Regions from separate parts of the Kluyvera sp. 1366 genome, predicted to be linked through region 3. Evidence: predicted binding sites of a transcription regulator. Region 3 holds the regulator's gene; each other region holds the start of a gene.
What was found. The regulator LexA, encoded in region 3, represses DNA repair genes until DNA is damaged. The targets are predictions, from matches to a motif close to TNCTGTATGTACATACAGNA.

Region 1 (3,122 bases), on a different contig from region 3:
CGGCGAAAATCACTACGCTGATGATCGAGGTGGGATTGGCGCCCGCCAGATCGGCAAACGGGTTTTTCGGAATGAAGGAGAGCAGCAGCTGCGGCGTGCTGAGGTCAGCCACTTTGCCCACGTAGTTGCTCTGAATCGCGCTCAGACGCGCGGTTTCCTGCGCACCTTGCACCAGACCTTCAGCGCTCAGGCCAAACAGGCCGGTCACCAGCACGCCGACCAGCGCGGAAATTGCGGTGGTAAACAGCAGCACGCCAATGGTCAGCACGCTGATTTTACCCAGCGATGAGGCATTGTGCAGACGTGCGACCGCGCTCAGGATCGAGGCGAACACCAGCGGCATCACGATCATCTGCAACAATTGCACGTAGCCGTTGCCGACGATATTGAACCAGCCAATCGACGCTTTCACGGTTGGGCTGTTTTCGCCATAGATGGTTTGCAGCGCCAGACCAAAGGCCACACCGAAAACCAAACCGGTCAGCACGCGTTTGGACAGGCTCCAGCTTTGGTTGCCAATCCGATTCAGCAGAATCAGTAGTGCGATAAACGCCACGATATTAATAATGAGGGGAAAATCCATGCTCAACTCCAGAGTGTGACGCGCCATCCTGGGATGGCACGAAAAACAGTAAGTCCCGGTTAGGGAATATTTGGAATGTTATCAGTTCAGCGTGGGGCGGGCTTATACCCAAAAAGAATGCTTTATAACTTTAACGCTTGATTCGACTGCTTATTGACCGTTTTGACCATTAACCAACCGACCGACGCCATTTTGTAGCGTATTGAACAGTTGCTCCGGCCAGCCGTTGGCACCAAAAGAGGGCATGCCGGGCGGGAACCACAACGCATAACCGACCAGCGCCAGGCAAAGTGCTCGCTCCAGCTGGTTACCTTTTTGACTATTCAGGATGGGCAAACGGAAGCGCCAGCGGCAGGGCCACAGCAGCGGCACGCCGGCGGGCGTGAGCATATCGGCGACAATATGGCTGAGATAGCCGAGCGTCATGCCTTGCAGCACGTCGGCGGGAAGAAACCAGTCTGCGGGCACATTGATCTGGAATAGCCACAAACTCACCGCCACCGCCAGCAAACTGTGGGTAAAACCGCGATGACCAAAGATGCGGGCGATGGGATGCGATAGCCACTTTAAGCGCTGGCCTAACACGGATTTAGGGTGATCGATATCGGGCAGCAGGCAGGTTAACAGCGCAGCAGGCACTAAATGCCACCAGTCGGCGCTGGCCAATACTGGCGTCAGCTCCGCGCGCTTGGCAAAAATGGCGCTGGCAATGGCAAAAATGATATGGCCTTCGGCCGTCATGATGGAACCTGGCTGCATAAAACTGTCGATGCATCCAGTATAGGGATTTATCCAGTGAATGAGAATGGTGACGCTGTAACGAAGCGTTAATATTTTTCACTTTCCCGCGTCACAATGACGCGGGAAAAGAACGGGTTAGCCTAGCGCGCTAACCATCCGCCATCGACGGCCAACGTATAACCTTGCACATAGTCGGAGGCGCTGGAGGCGAGGAACACAATTGGGCCCATCATGTCGTCCGGAATACCCCAGCGACCTGATGGAATGCGGCCTAAAATCTCCTCGTTGCGTGACTCATCGCTGCGCAGCTGTTCCGTGTTATTGGTGGCCATGTAGCCCGGCGCAATGGCGTTAACGTTGATGCCGTGCTTCGCCCATTCGTTGGCCATCAAACGGGTTAACCCCATCACTGCGCTTTTTGATGCCGTATAAGAAGGCACGCGAATGCCGCCCTGGAACGACAGCATCGAGGCGATATTAATGATCTTGCCGCCATTGCCTTGCGCGATAAACTGCCGGGCGACCTGCTGTGACAGGAAGAACAGACTTTTGCTGTTGATGTTCATCACATCATCCCAATCCTGCTCGCTGAAGTTGAGTGCATCTTCGCGGCGAATGATGCCGGCGTTATTCACCAGGATATCGATGCGACCGGCCTGCGCCACCGCCTGTTCAACAATTTGCGGCACGATGGACGGCTTGGTCAGATCGGCCTGAATTGACCAAAAACGGCGGCCTAACGCCTCAACTTTGGCCTGCGTATCATCCGGTCCGGCGCGGTTAACGCCAATAATGTCACATCCCGCCTGCGCCAGACCCAGCGCCATACCTTGTCCTAAACCGGTATTGCAGCCGGTGACCAGCGCGATTTTGCCTGCAAGATTAAATGCGTTGAGTATCATGATTCGCTCCTTGTTAGCGCAGTGCGCTGATGTTGACGTGGTCCATGTCATCAAATACCTGGTTTTCACCCACCATGCCCCAGATAAAGGTATAGCGCTGCGTTCCCACGCCCGCATGAATCGACCAGCTCGGTGAAATCACCGCTTGCTCGTTATGGACCAATAGATGACGCGTCTCCTGCGGCTGGCCCATCATGTGGAACACGGCGCTGTCGTCGGCCATATCGAAATAGAAATAGACTTCCATGCGACGTTCGTGGGTGTGACACGGCATGGTGTTCCACAAGTTGCCGTCATCAAGGCGGGTTAATCCCATGGTTAACTGGCAGGTTGGCAACACGTCGGGCACGATGAATTTGTTAATGGTGCGGCGGTTCGAGGTGGCCGCGTCGCCGAGCGTGGCTTTCACTGCCTCGTCGAGGGTGATTTTTTTGTCTGGATAATGGGCGTGTGCCGGCGCGCTATTGTAGTAAAACTTCGCCGGGCGGCTGGCATCGCTGCTGCGGAAAATCACGCTCTGCGCGCCTTGTCCGACATACAACGCTTCCTGCTGACCAATCTCCCAGGATTTACCATCCACTTCAATCACCCCGGGTCCACCGATGTTGATTACGCCGAGTTCGCGGCGTTCGAGAAAGTAACTTACGCCCAGCTGCTTACCCACTTCATGGCCGATAGTCACCGGTTTCTGCACCGGCATCACGCCGCCGATAATGATGCGATCGATATGGCTGTAAGTGAGGGTGTAATTGTCGGCGTCGAAAATCTTGTCGATCAGAAACTCACGGCGTAAGCCGTCCGTGTCCAGGGTTTTGGCATGCTCGCTATGAATGCTTTGACGAATGTCCATCTCAGGCCTCTTAAGAGTCAAAGGAAGTGGTCCCGATGCGGGTCTT
Region 2 (3,122 bases), on a different contig from region 3:
TTATGTGCACAAACGCTGGGTATTAGGTAAGAAAAGCAACGCATAGGCTAAAAGGGAAGGGATAGCGCGGCAGTGGAGCAAAGCATCCGAGCCATGGATGGCGAGGCTGATCCACAAGGAAGTGGTTTCCCTTTGCGATCTGCTGCGCTATCCCTGACCCGGCTCGAACAAAGAAGCGATTAACCCTTCTTAGCCGGCCCCGGACGATGAATCATCGTCAACCCTTTCAGGAAATTACGCAGAATCTGATCGCCGCATTCGCGGAAATTCTTATGATCTGGGTTGCGGAAAATCGCGCCAACTTCAGCCTGTGAGATCTTAAAGTTCGCTTTCAGCAGCACATCCGGAATATCGGTGGTCTTCAGCTCAAAGGCGATACGCAATTTCTTCATGAAAATGTTGTTATTCATGCGGCGCTCAATCGAAGGCGCGGGCGCATCTTCACTCTTACCGCGACGGTAAAAAATCAGACCGTTAAGGAAATATCCCATCAATACATCTGGCAGCTTGCGAAACGCGGCATCGTCATCTTTCTTCATCCACGCCTGCACGTCTTCCAGCGGCACTTCACTTCCCGCCAGGGCAAAAATCTCCACCACTTTGCTATCGCTCAAATCCAGCATATAGCGCACGCTGCGCAGAACATCGTTACTCATCATGGTGAAACTCTCTTGGTCGCGGGTTGAGGCGGCGCATTATAGAGCAGGCGGGGCAGGGATAACAGCGCGGGCGACCTTCGCCGCCCAACAACATCAGGATGAGGTGATTTGCAGTGAGCCGGGACGCGCGGCATCGCGCACGAAGGGCAGATGTTCACAGGCGTGCTGACGGGCAAACCGCACAAAGGCTTCCATTACCGGCTGACGCTGCTCGCCTTCGCGTACGGCGGCATACAAGCGGCTCCACAAACCATCGCCTAGGGTCTTGGTCACCACTAAACCCTGCTGCTCAAAATTCTCTACTACCCAATGTGGCAGCGCGGCGATGCCCATGCGCGCCGACACCATCTGAATCAGCAGCAGCGTGTTATCGACGCTCTTCAAGGCTGGACTGACGCCCGCAGGCTGCAGGAAATGGCGCCACACATCCAAACGCTGACGCTGCACCGGATAAATCATCAGCACTTCATCGGCCATATCTTCCGGAGCAATGTGCTCAAGCTGCGCCAAAGGATGATCCGGTGCCATCACCAAACGCACTTCAAAATCGAACATCGGTGAATAAAACAATCCACTGCGCGGCAAAATATCGGAGGTCAACACCACATCCAGCTCGCCCTGTTGCAACGCGGGTTGCGGATCAAAGGTCACGCCGGATTTGAAATCCATCATCACCTGCGGCCAGCTCTGGCGGAAATTATTCAGCGCGGGCGTCAGCCACTGAATACAGCTGTGACACTCAATGGCGATACGTAACGTGGCCTGATGCGGCTCATGACACGCCTGCAAAGCCTGCTGAATCTGCGGTAAAACCTGCTCAGCCAACTGCAGCAAAATCTCTCCCTGCGGCGTAAAACGCAGCGGCTGGCTTTTACGCACAAACAGGCGAAAACCCAGCCGCTGCTCCAGATCGCTGAACTGGTGGGATAACGCCGATTGCGTCTGATGAAGCTGGGAGGCGGCGGCAGCTAACGAGCCGGTGTTCCGTAACGCCTGCAGCGTCCGCAGGTGTTTGAGTTCGATCATGAGAATCCTTCACATCGAGATTGAACAAATTGCGCTTGAGGAACATACAGTACCCGCAGATTATGGCGGTGTAAACATCTGGACGGCTAAACATCTCTGCCCCCTATTCAGTTAAGAATATCTGGAGAACAGAAAATGACCATTCTGAACCACACTCTCGGTTTCCCTCGCGTTGGATTGCGTCGTGAATTGAAAAAAGCACAGGAAAGCTATTGGGCAGGTAAAAGCTCACAGGAAGAGCTACTGGCGGTGGGGCGTGAACTGCGCGCCCGTCACTGGCAACAGCAGAAAGAGGCGGGCGTGGATCTGCTGCCAGTCGGCGATTTCGCTTGGTACGATCACGTGCTCACCACCAGCCTGCTGCTGGGTAACGTGCCAGCTCGTCACCAAAATCAGGATGGCTCGGTCGATCTCGACACGCTGTTCCGCCTTGGCCGTGGCCGCGCACCAAGCGGTGAACCGGCGGCAGCGGCGGAAATGACCAAATGGTTCAACACCAATTATCACTACATGGTGCCGGAATTCACCCAAGGGCAGCAGTTCAAACTGACCTGGACTCAGTTGCTGGATGAGGTTGATGAAGCGCTGGCGCTCGGGCACAAGATTAAACCGGTGCTGCTGGGTCCGGTTACCTATTTGTGGCTGGGTAAAGTGAAAGGTACGTCGTTCGAGCGCCTGTCACTGCTCAAAGACATTCTGCCGGTTTACCAACAGGTGCTGGCTGAACTGAAAAAACGCGGCATCGAATGGGTACAAATCGATGAGCCAGCACTGGCGCTGGAACTGCCGCAAGCGTGGCGCGATGCCTTCAAACCGGCTTACGACGCGCTGCAGGGCGAAAGCAAATTGCTGCTCACCACCTATTTCGACAGCATCGGTCAGAATCTCGACGTGATCAAAGCGCTGCCGGTGCAAGGTCTGCATGTTGACCTGGTCCACGGCAAAGACGACATCCAACAGGTGAACCAGCAGATTCCCGCGGATTGGCTGCTCTCCGTCGGCGTAATCAATGGCCGTAACGTCTGGCGTGCCGATCTCAGCAGCTGGTTTACGCGCCTGCAGCCGCTGGTGGGGCAGCGTCAACAATTGTGGATTGGATCATCCTGCTCACTGCTGCACAGCCCAATCGACCTCAGCGTGGAAACGCGCCTCGATGAGGAAGTGAAAAGCTGGTTCGCCTTTGCTCTGCAGAAGTGCACTGAGCTTGCACTGCTGAGTCATGCACTGAACAACAACGATGCCGCTTCGCTGGTTGAGTGGAGCGCACCGATTCGTGCGCGTGCCAACTCCACGCGCGTTCACAACGCCGCAGTCGGCGAGCGTCTGGCGAAAATTCAGGCCAGAGACGTTGAACGTGCCAGCAGCTACTCCGAGCGTGCCAAAGCGCAGCGTCACCGCTTTAACCTGCCAGCGTGGCCGACCACCACCATAGGTTCA
Region 3 (3,122 bases):
GGTCAGTGACTTTAATCGCTTCATAAGAAAAGTCCGCCGCCACTTCTTCCATCATTTCGATGGCGTTCTGCTGGGCTTTCTCATGCGAAATCTTTTTGCTGCGCGCTTCATCTTCTACTGCTTTTTCGATCGCTTTGGATTGTAACAGCTTGTTGAAGAGATCCTGACGTGCAGGCAGACGCGGGCCGACCGCGGCCAGACGTTGGCGGGCAAAATGAATGCGCGCCACGCGAGCCAGCTTTTGGGCAATCGACTTATCGGTGCCGTGCTCGGTCGCCATCTGGCGCAACGAAACGGTTTGCGAGAAGCGAACAAAGCTGTCGCGGCCGTGCCACAAAATGGCGAAGAACTTCTGCACGCCATTGAGCACGCGCAGATGCGGCGTGGATTCACCGGAGGTTTCACGTCCCGGCGCACGACCAAACATCACCGCGACCGGCAGCATTTGCACATCGAGTTGCGGGTTGCTGCGGTGCAAATCCAGATAATCGTGGAACAGCTTTACCGATTCGGGATTGGCCACGAAATAGGGAATTACGCGTGGGCCATCGTGAATAAACACGTGGCGCGGCAGCAGGGTGCCATCGATCTCCAGCGGAGCCAGCGGATCGGGCAGATCATGTTTCAGGCATTGAGCACGCAGTGTGAGCAGGTCAGCCTTTGAATCATAAGGCAAAACATACATCACCGGACGTGTCGGATCGATCCCATGTTCAGAGATAGGATCGGTCGGAATGACCTTACTTTTTACCAAAATAGAGAGTGGTAAATTCAATAATTTGTAATAGAGTTTACGCCAACCTGACATAGACAACTTTAAGCCTCTTGTTAGCAAAGCGCGGCAAGCATACCAGAAAGCGCAGCGAAGGTCTGTGGCTCTGCCGCCTCATACTGCCCACACATTGACGTCAAAATAGTTCAAGGGTTCCATAGACATGGCAAATAACGTCACCGGTTTAGTAAGAATAGTGAAAGCCGCCGGTTATTCCTGGCAGGGCCTGCGTGCCGCATGGCAGCACGAAGCCGCTTTTCGGCAGGAAGCCATTGCCGCGCTGGTGGCCATTCTCGTGGCTTGCTGGCTGGATGTAGATACCCTTTCCCGCATCCTGATGATTGGCTCGGTAGTGCTGGTTATCATCGTTGAGATCCTTAATAGTGCTATCGAAGCGGTGGTCGACCGCATCGGGCAGGAGCAACATCCGCTCGCGGGCCGCGCCAAAGATATGGGATCGGCTGCCGTATTGCTGACTATCTTACTGGCTCTGTTCGTCTGGAGCGCGCTGCTCTGGACGCATTTGAGATAGGGATTCCAGATTCATCAAACCGCTGATTTTTCCCTCTGTTACGGTTTTCATTTCGCGAATACCTGTATATACTCACAGCGACTGTATAAACAACCAGGGGGCGGGATGAAAGCGTTAACTGCACGGCAGCAACAGGTCTATGACCTGATTCGCGACCATATTAACCAGACGGGCATGCCGCCAACGCGTGCGGAAATTGCTGCGCAACTGGGTTTCCGCTCGCCCAATGCTGCCGAAGAGCATCTGAAAGCGCTGGCGCGTAAAGGCGTAATTGAAATTGTTTCCGGCGCATCGCGCGGAATTCGTTTGCTGATGGAAGAAGAACCGAGCGAAGGGCTGCCGCTGATTGGCCGCGTCGCTGCCGGTGAACCTTTGCTGGCTCAAGAACACATCGAAGCCCACTATCAGGTGGATGCTAACCTCTTTAAACCGAGCGCCGATTTCCTGCTGCGCGTGAGCGGTATGTCGATGAAAGACATCGGCATTATGGATGGCGATCTGTTAGCGGTACACAAAACGCAGGAAGTGCGTAACGGCCAGGTTGTCGTGGCGCGCATTGATGATGAAGTCACAGTGAAACGCTGGAAAAAGCAGGGTGCGATTGTCCATCTGCTACCTGAAAACACCGATTTTCAGCCGATTGTCGTGGATACCCGTGAGCAGTCGCTAACCGTTGAAGGTTTAGCTGTCGGGATTGTGCGCAACGGCGAGTGGCTCTGATCAGTTTCTGATCCACTTTAACTGCGGCGGTGCGTGTTTGCGCTGACCGCAGTCTGCTGTTTTACTTCTCTGTGACTCTTTCTGCGGCTCATTCTGGCGCCATTACGCTGATTACCGCACACAACGGAATGGGCTAATGCAGCTGTTTTCCTCCTCAGATAAAACGCTCTGGCGGCTAGCGCTGCCGATGATCCTGTCAAATATCACCGTCCCATTACTGGGTGTGGTGGATACCGCCGTTATTGGTCATCTCGATAGCCCAATCTACCTCGGTGGCGTCGCCGTGGGCACAACCGCCACCAGCTTCATCTTTATGCTCCTGCTGTTCCTGCGCATGAGCACCACCGGACTCACCGCTCAGGCATTTGGCGCCAATGACAAAACGGCGCTGGCGCGCGCCTTAATACAACCGCTACTGATTGCGCTGGTTTTTGGTGCGCTGTTTATGGTGCTGCGAACGCCGGTCAGCAGCCTGGCGGCAGCTTTAATGGGTGGCAGCCCGGAAGTGCAGCAACAGGCGAAAATATTTATTGAGATTCGCTGGCTAAGTGCGCCCGCAACCTTGACCAATTTGGTGATTCTTGGCTGGCTGCTGGGCGTGCAGTACGCGCGGGCACCGATGGTGCTGCTAATCATCGGCAACCTGGTGAATATCCTGCTGGATCTGCTGTTCGTGCTCAAACTGCATTGGGGTGTCGCCGGAGCGGCGGCGGCTACCGCGCTGGCAGAATATGTCACGCTGGGCGTGGGTTTGTGGATGGTGGCGCGGGTGCTGAAGATGCGCGGTATCCACTTTGCTTTACTCAAAAGCAGCTGGCGCGGCGATGCGGCGCGGCTATTCCGCCTCAATCGCGACATTATGCTGCGTTCTTTGATGCTGCAAATCTGCTTCGCGTCGCTCACCATCCTTGGCGCACGCATTGGGCCGGATGTAGTGGCAGTCAACGCGGTGCTGCTGATGTTCCTCACTTTCACCGCATACGCGCTGGATGGATTTGCCTACGCGGTTGAAGCCTGTTCGGGTGAAGCGGTTGGGGCCAAAGATCGCAGCCGACTATTGCTGATTTGGCATGCGGCTTGTCGCCAGGCATGCTTCGT
Region 4 (3,122 bases), on a different contig from region 3:
CTGCCAACATCATCAAAGCCGTGGAAGCTGCGCGCGCGAAAGGCATGAAAGTGATTACTCTGACCGGCAAAGATGGCGGCAAGATGGCAGGTTCAGCGGATATCGAAATTCGTGTGCCGCACTTTGGCTATGCCGACCGCATTCAGGAGATCCACATCAAAGTGATCCATATTCTGATGCTGTTGATTGAAAAAGAGATGGTTAAGTCATGATGCGTTCCTCTCGCCGCGCGCGAGAGGATCTAACTTAAGGCGGTTGCTATGTGCGAATTGCTCGGGATGAGCGCCAATGTCCCCACGGACATCTGTTTCAGTTTTACCGGTCTGGTGCAGCGTGGCGGTGGAACCGGGCCGCACAAAGATGGTTGGGGCATCACGTTCTACGAAGGAAAAGGGTGCCGCACCTTCAAAGATCCGCAGCCGAGCTTTAACTCGCCGATAGCCCGTTTGGTGCAGGAATACCCGATCAAATCGCATTCGGTGGTGGCGCATATCCGCCAGGCGAATCGCGGTGAGGTGTCGCTGGAAAATACCCATCCGTTCACGCGTGAGCTGTGGGGCCGCAACTGGACCTACGCACACAATGGTCAGCTCAAAGGTTATCGTCAGCTGGATACCGGGCCATTTCGTCCGATTGGTGAAACCGACAGCGAGAAAGCATTTTGCTGGATGCTGCACAAACTGACCGAGCGCTATCCACGCACGCCGGGCAACTGGCCAGCGGTGTTCCGCTACATTGCCGAGCTGGCAGCAGAAATGCGTGAGAAGGGCGTGTTCAACATGCTGTTATCGGATGGGCGCTATCTGATGGCGTTCTGTTCGACCAATCTCTACTGGATTACGCGCCGGGCGCCGTTTGGCAAAGCGACGTTGCTCGATCAGGATGTGGAAATTGATTTTCAGCAGCAGACGACGCCGCAAGATGTGGTAACGGTGATTGCTACGCAACCGCTGACGGGCAATGAAACCTGGCACCGGATAGTGCCAGGCGAGTGGGCACTATTTTGCCTGGGTGAGCGCCAGGAATGATTTCGAGGCAGCATCCGGTGTAGCGATCACCGGCGTGCTGTTCACCGCATATTGGCCGGTGGCCGTCACGTTCACGGTAGGCGGCACACGGTACTTAGCGAAGTACGCATAGCCCGGCTGCAGTTCACGCCAGAAGTTAATGTACGTCGAGTATTTATGACGCTGCATATTGCTGTCTGTCATGCGGAACGGATAGATATTGACCTGAATCTCCTGCTGACCATTACGCAGCGCGGCGTTGGTATAGGCAAAGATCTCATCCATCGATGCATCCGTCATTGCGTAGCAGCCCACTGACACGCAATCGCCGTGAATCATTAAATAGTTACCGTTATAGCCTTTAGCGCGATCGTACTGATTGGGAAAACCGGTATTAATAGCGCGATAAAAACGGCTATCCGGTTTTAACTGGTTCAGCTTAACGTTATAAAAGCCTTCCGGACTTTTGAAATCGCCCTGACGACGTTTAGGTCCTAAACCGCCAGAGAAATTACAGATGCGATAGCTGTCCAGCAGACGATATTCATTCCCGATTTTGCCGTACAGTTCCAGCGTACGCTCTTCCTTGAAAATCTGAATAAAAACGGGGGTGCCAATTAGTTGTTTCTTTAACTCTTTGCTCACCGGAGCCAGCGGTTGCGTAGGCTCGGGGTTCATTGCCCAGCTAAGGAGCGGCATAAGAATCATCGCAAGCGTTAATGCGATTCTGCCCATTCTGTAGATACCTTGATGTGGAGAGAGACGATGACGCTGTGCGTCCGGGTATTGCATTATCGGAAATATCCGCTATCGCAGCGCAACATTAACATTGTCTGGCTTTTAATCAAGCCAGTGTCCGAGAAAATGGCGCGTTCCTAAAAGGAATACGACCACTAATTTGTAAACTTTAATCTCGCTCTCAACAAATATTGCCGATATTTTTCGCTGCTGTATACTTATCCAGTATCTGGGAGGGCGTATGCGCAAAATTATTCATGTCGATATGGACTGCTTTTATGCAGCGGTTGAGATGCGCGACGATCCCTCTTTACGTGATATTCCTATCGCCATTGGCGGCAGCCGCGTGCAACGTGGCGTGATCAGCACCGCGAACTATCCGGCACGTAAATATGGCGTGCGCAGCGCGATGCCGACCGGCATGGCGCTGAAACTCTGCCCGCATCTGCGGCTGCTGCCCGGCCGCTTTGATGCCTATAAAGAAGCCTCCCGCCAGATCCGCGACATCTTCTCACGTTACACCTCGCTGATTGAACCGCTGTCGCTGGATGAAGCCTATCTGGATGTGACCGACAGCCTGCACTGTCAGGGCTCGGCGACATTAATGGCGCAGGCGATTCGCGCCGATATCCTGCGTGAAACCGGGTTGACCGCTTCCGCCGGCATCGCGCCGGTCAAGTTTCTCGCCAAGATTGCCTCCGATCTCAACAAACCCAACGGGCAATATGTGATTACGCCGGACGCGATGTCCGATTTTCTACTGACGCTGCCGCTCAGTAAAATTCCTGGCGTGGGTAAAGTGGCGACTAAAAAGCTGGAAGAGATGGGCTTGCGCACCTGCGCGGATGTGCAGCGCGCCGATTTGGCGCTGCTGCTTAAACGCTTTGGCAAGTTTGGCCGTATTTTGTGGGAACGCAGCAACGGCGTGGATGAGCGCAATGTGGTGGTTGAGCGCGAACGCAAATCGCTCGGCGTTGAACGTACCCTGATGGAAGATATTCACAGCTGGGAGCAGTGTCTGGAGATTATTGATTTTCTCTATGCGGAGTTGGATCGCCGCTTAACCGCCATCAAGCCGGATAGGCAGATCGCCCGACAAGGCGTGAAACTGAAGTTCAATGATTTCCAGCAAACCACGCAGGAGCACGTTTGGCCGGTGCTGAATAAAGACGACATGATCGCGGTGGCGCGTCAGGCGTGGGATGAACGCAGAGCAGGGCGCGGCGTGCGGCTGGTGGGATTGCATGTCACGATGGTGGATCCGCAGCTGGAGCGGCAGTTGGTGTTGGGGTTGTGAGATTGTGCGCGCTGCCCCTCATCCCGGCCTTCTCCCGCCAGCGGGAGAAGGAGTAAAACAAACCGCGCCGATCGGTTCCC

Region 1: the regulator LexA is predicted to act here: its motif matches at 1,345-1,364, upstream of ACVLVH_RS14585 (metal-dependent hydrolase).
Region 2: the regulator LexA is predicted to act here: its motif matches at 1,718-1,737, upstream of metR (HTH-type transcriptional regulator MetR).
Region 4: the regulator LexA is predicted to act here: its motif matches at 1,954-1,973, upstream of dinB (DNA polymerase IV).

Annotation. Positions count from the first base shown of each region.
Region 1 covers NZ_JBTRDW010000006.1:89,595-92,716, reverse strand. The annotation lists gene ACVLVH_RS14590 (L-cystine transporter) at 1-583, opposite strand, end outside; gene ACVLVH_RS14585 (metal-dependent hydrolase) at 734-1,324, opposite strand; gene kduD (2-dehydro-3-deoxy-D-gluconate 5-dehydrogenase KduD) at 1,465-2,226, opposite strand; gene kduI (5-dehydro-4-deoxy-D-glucuronate isomerase) at 2,240-3,076, opposite strand.
Region 2 covers NZ_JBTRDW010000008.1:23,090-26,211, reverse strand. The annotation lists gene ACVLVH_RS18025 (carboxylate/amino acid/amine transporter) at 1-46, shown strand, start outside; gene ACVLVH_RS18020 (YehS family protein) at 180-659, opposite strand; gene metR (HTH-type transcriptional regulator MetR) at 753-1,685, opposite strand; gene metE (5-methyltetrahydropteroyltriglutamate--homocysteine S-methyltransferase) at 1,821-3,122, shown strand, end outside.
Region 3 covers NZ_JBTRDW010000011.1:74,344-77,465, forward strand. The annotation lists gene plsB (glycerol-3-phosphate 1-O-acyltransferase PlsB) at 1-808, opposite strand, end outside; gene ACVLVH_RS21400 (diacylglycerol kinase) at 936-1,304, shown strand; gene lexA (transcriptional repressor LexA) at 1,410-2,024, shown strand; gene dinF (MATE family efflux transporter DinF) at 2,161-3,122, shown strand, end outside.
Region 4 covers NZ_JBTRDW010000004.1:481,098-484,219, reverse strand. The annotation lists gene lpcA (D-sedoheptulose 7-phosphate isomerase) at 1-212, shown strand, start outside; gene ACVLVH_RS11630 (class II glutamine amidotransferase) at 261-1,028, shown strand; gene dpaA (peptidoglycan meso-diaminopimelic acid protein amidase) at 999-1,742, opposite strand; gene dinB (DNA polymerase IV) at 1,987-3,042, shown strand.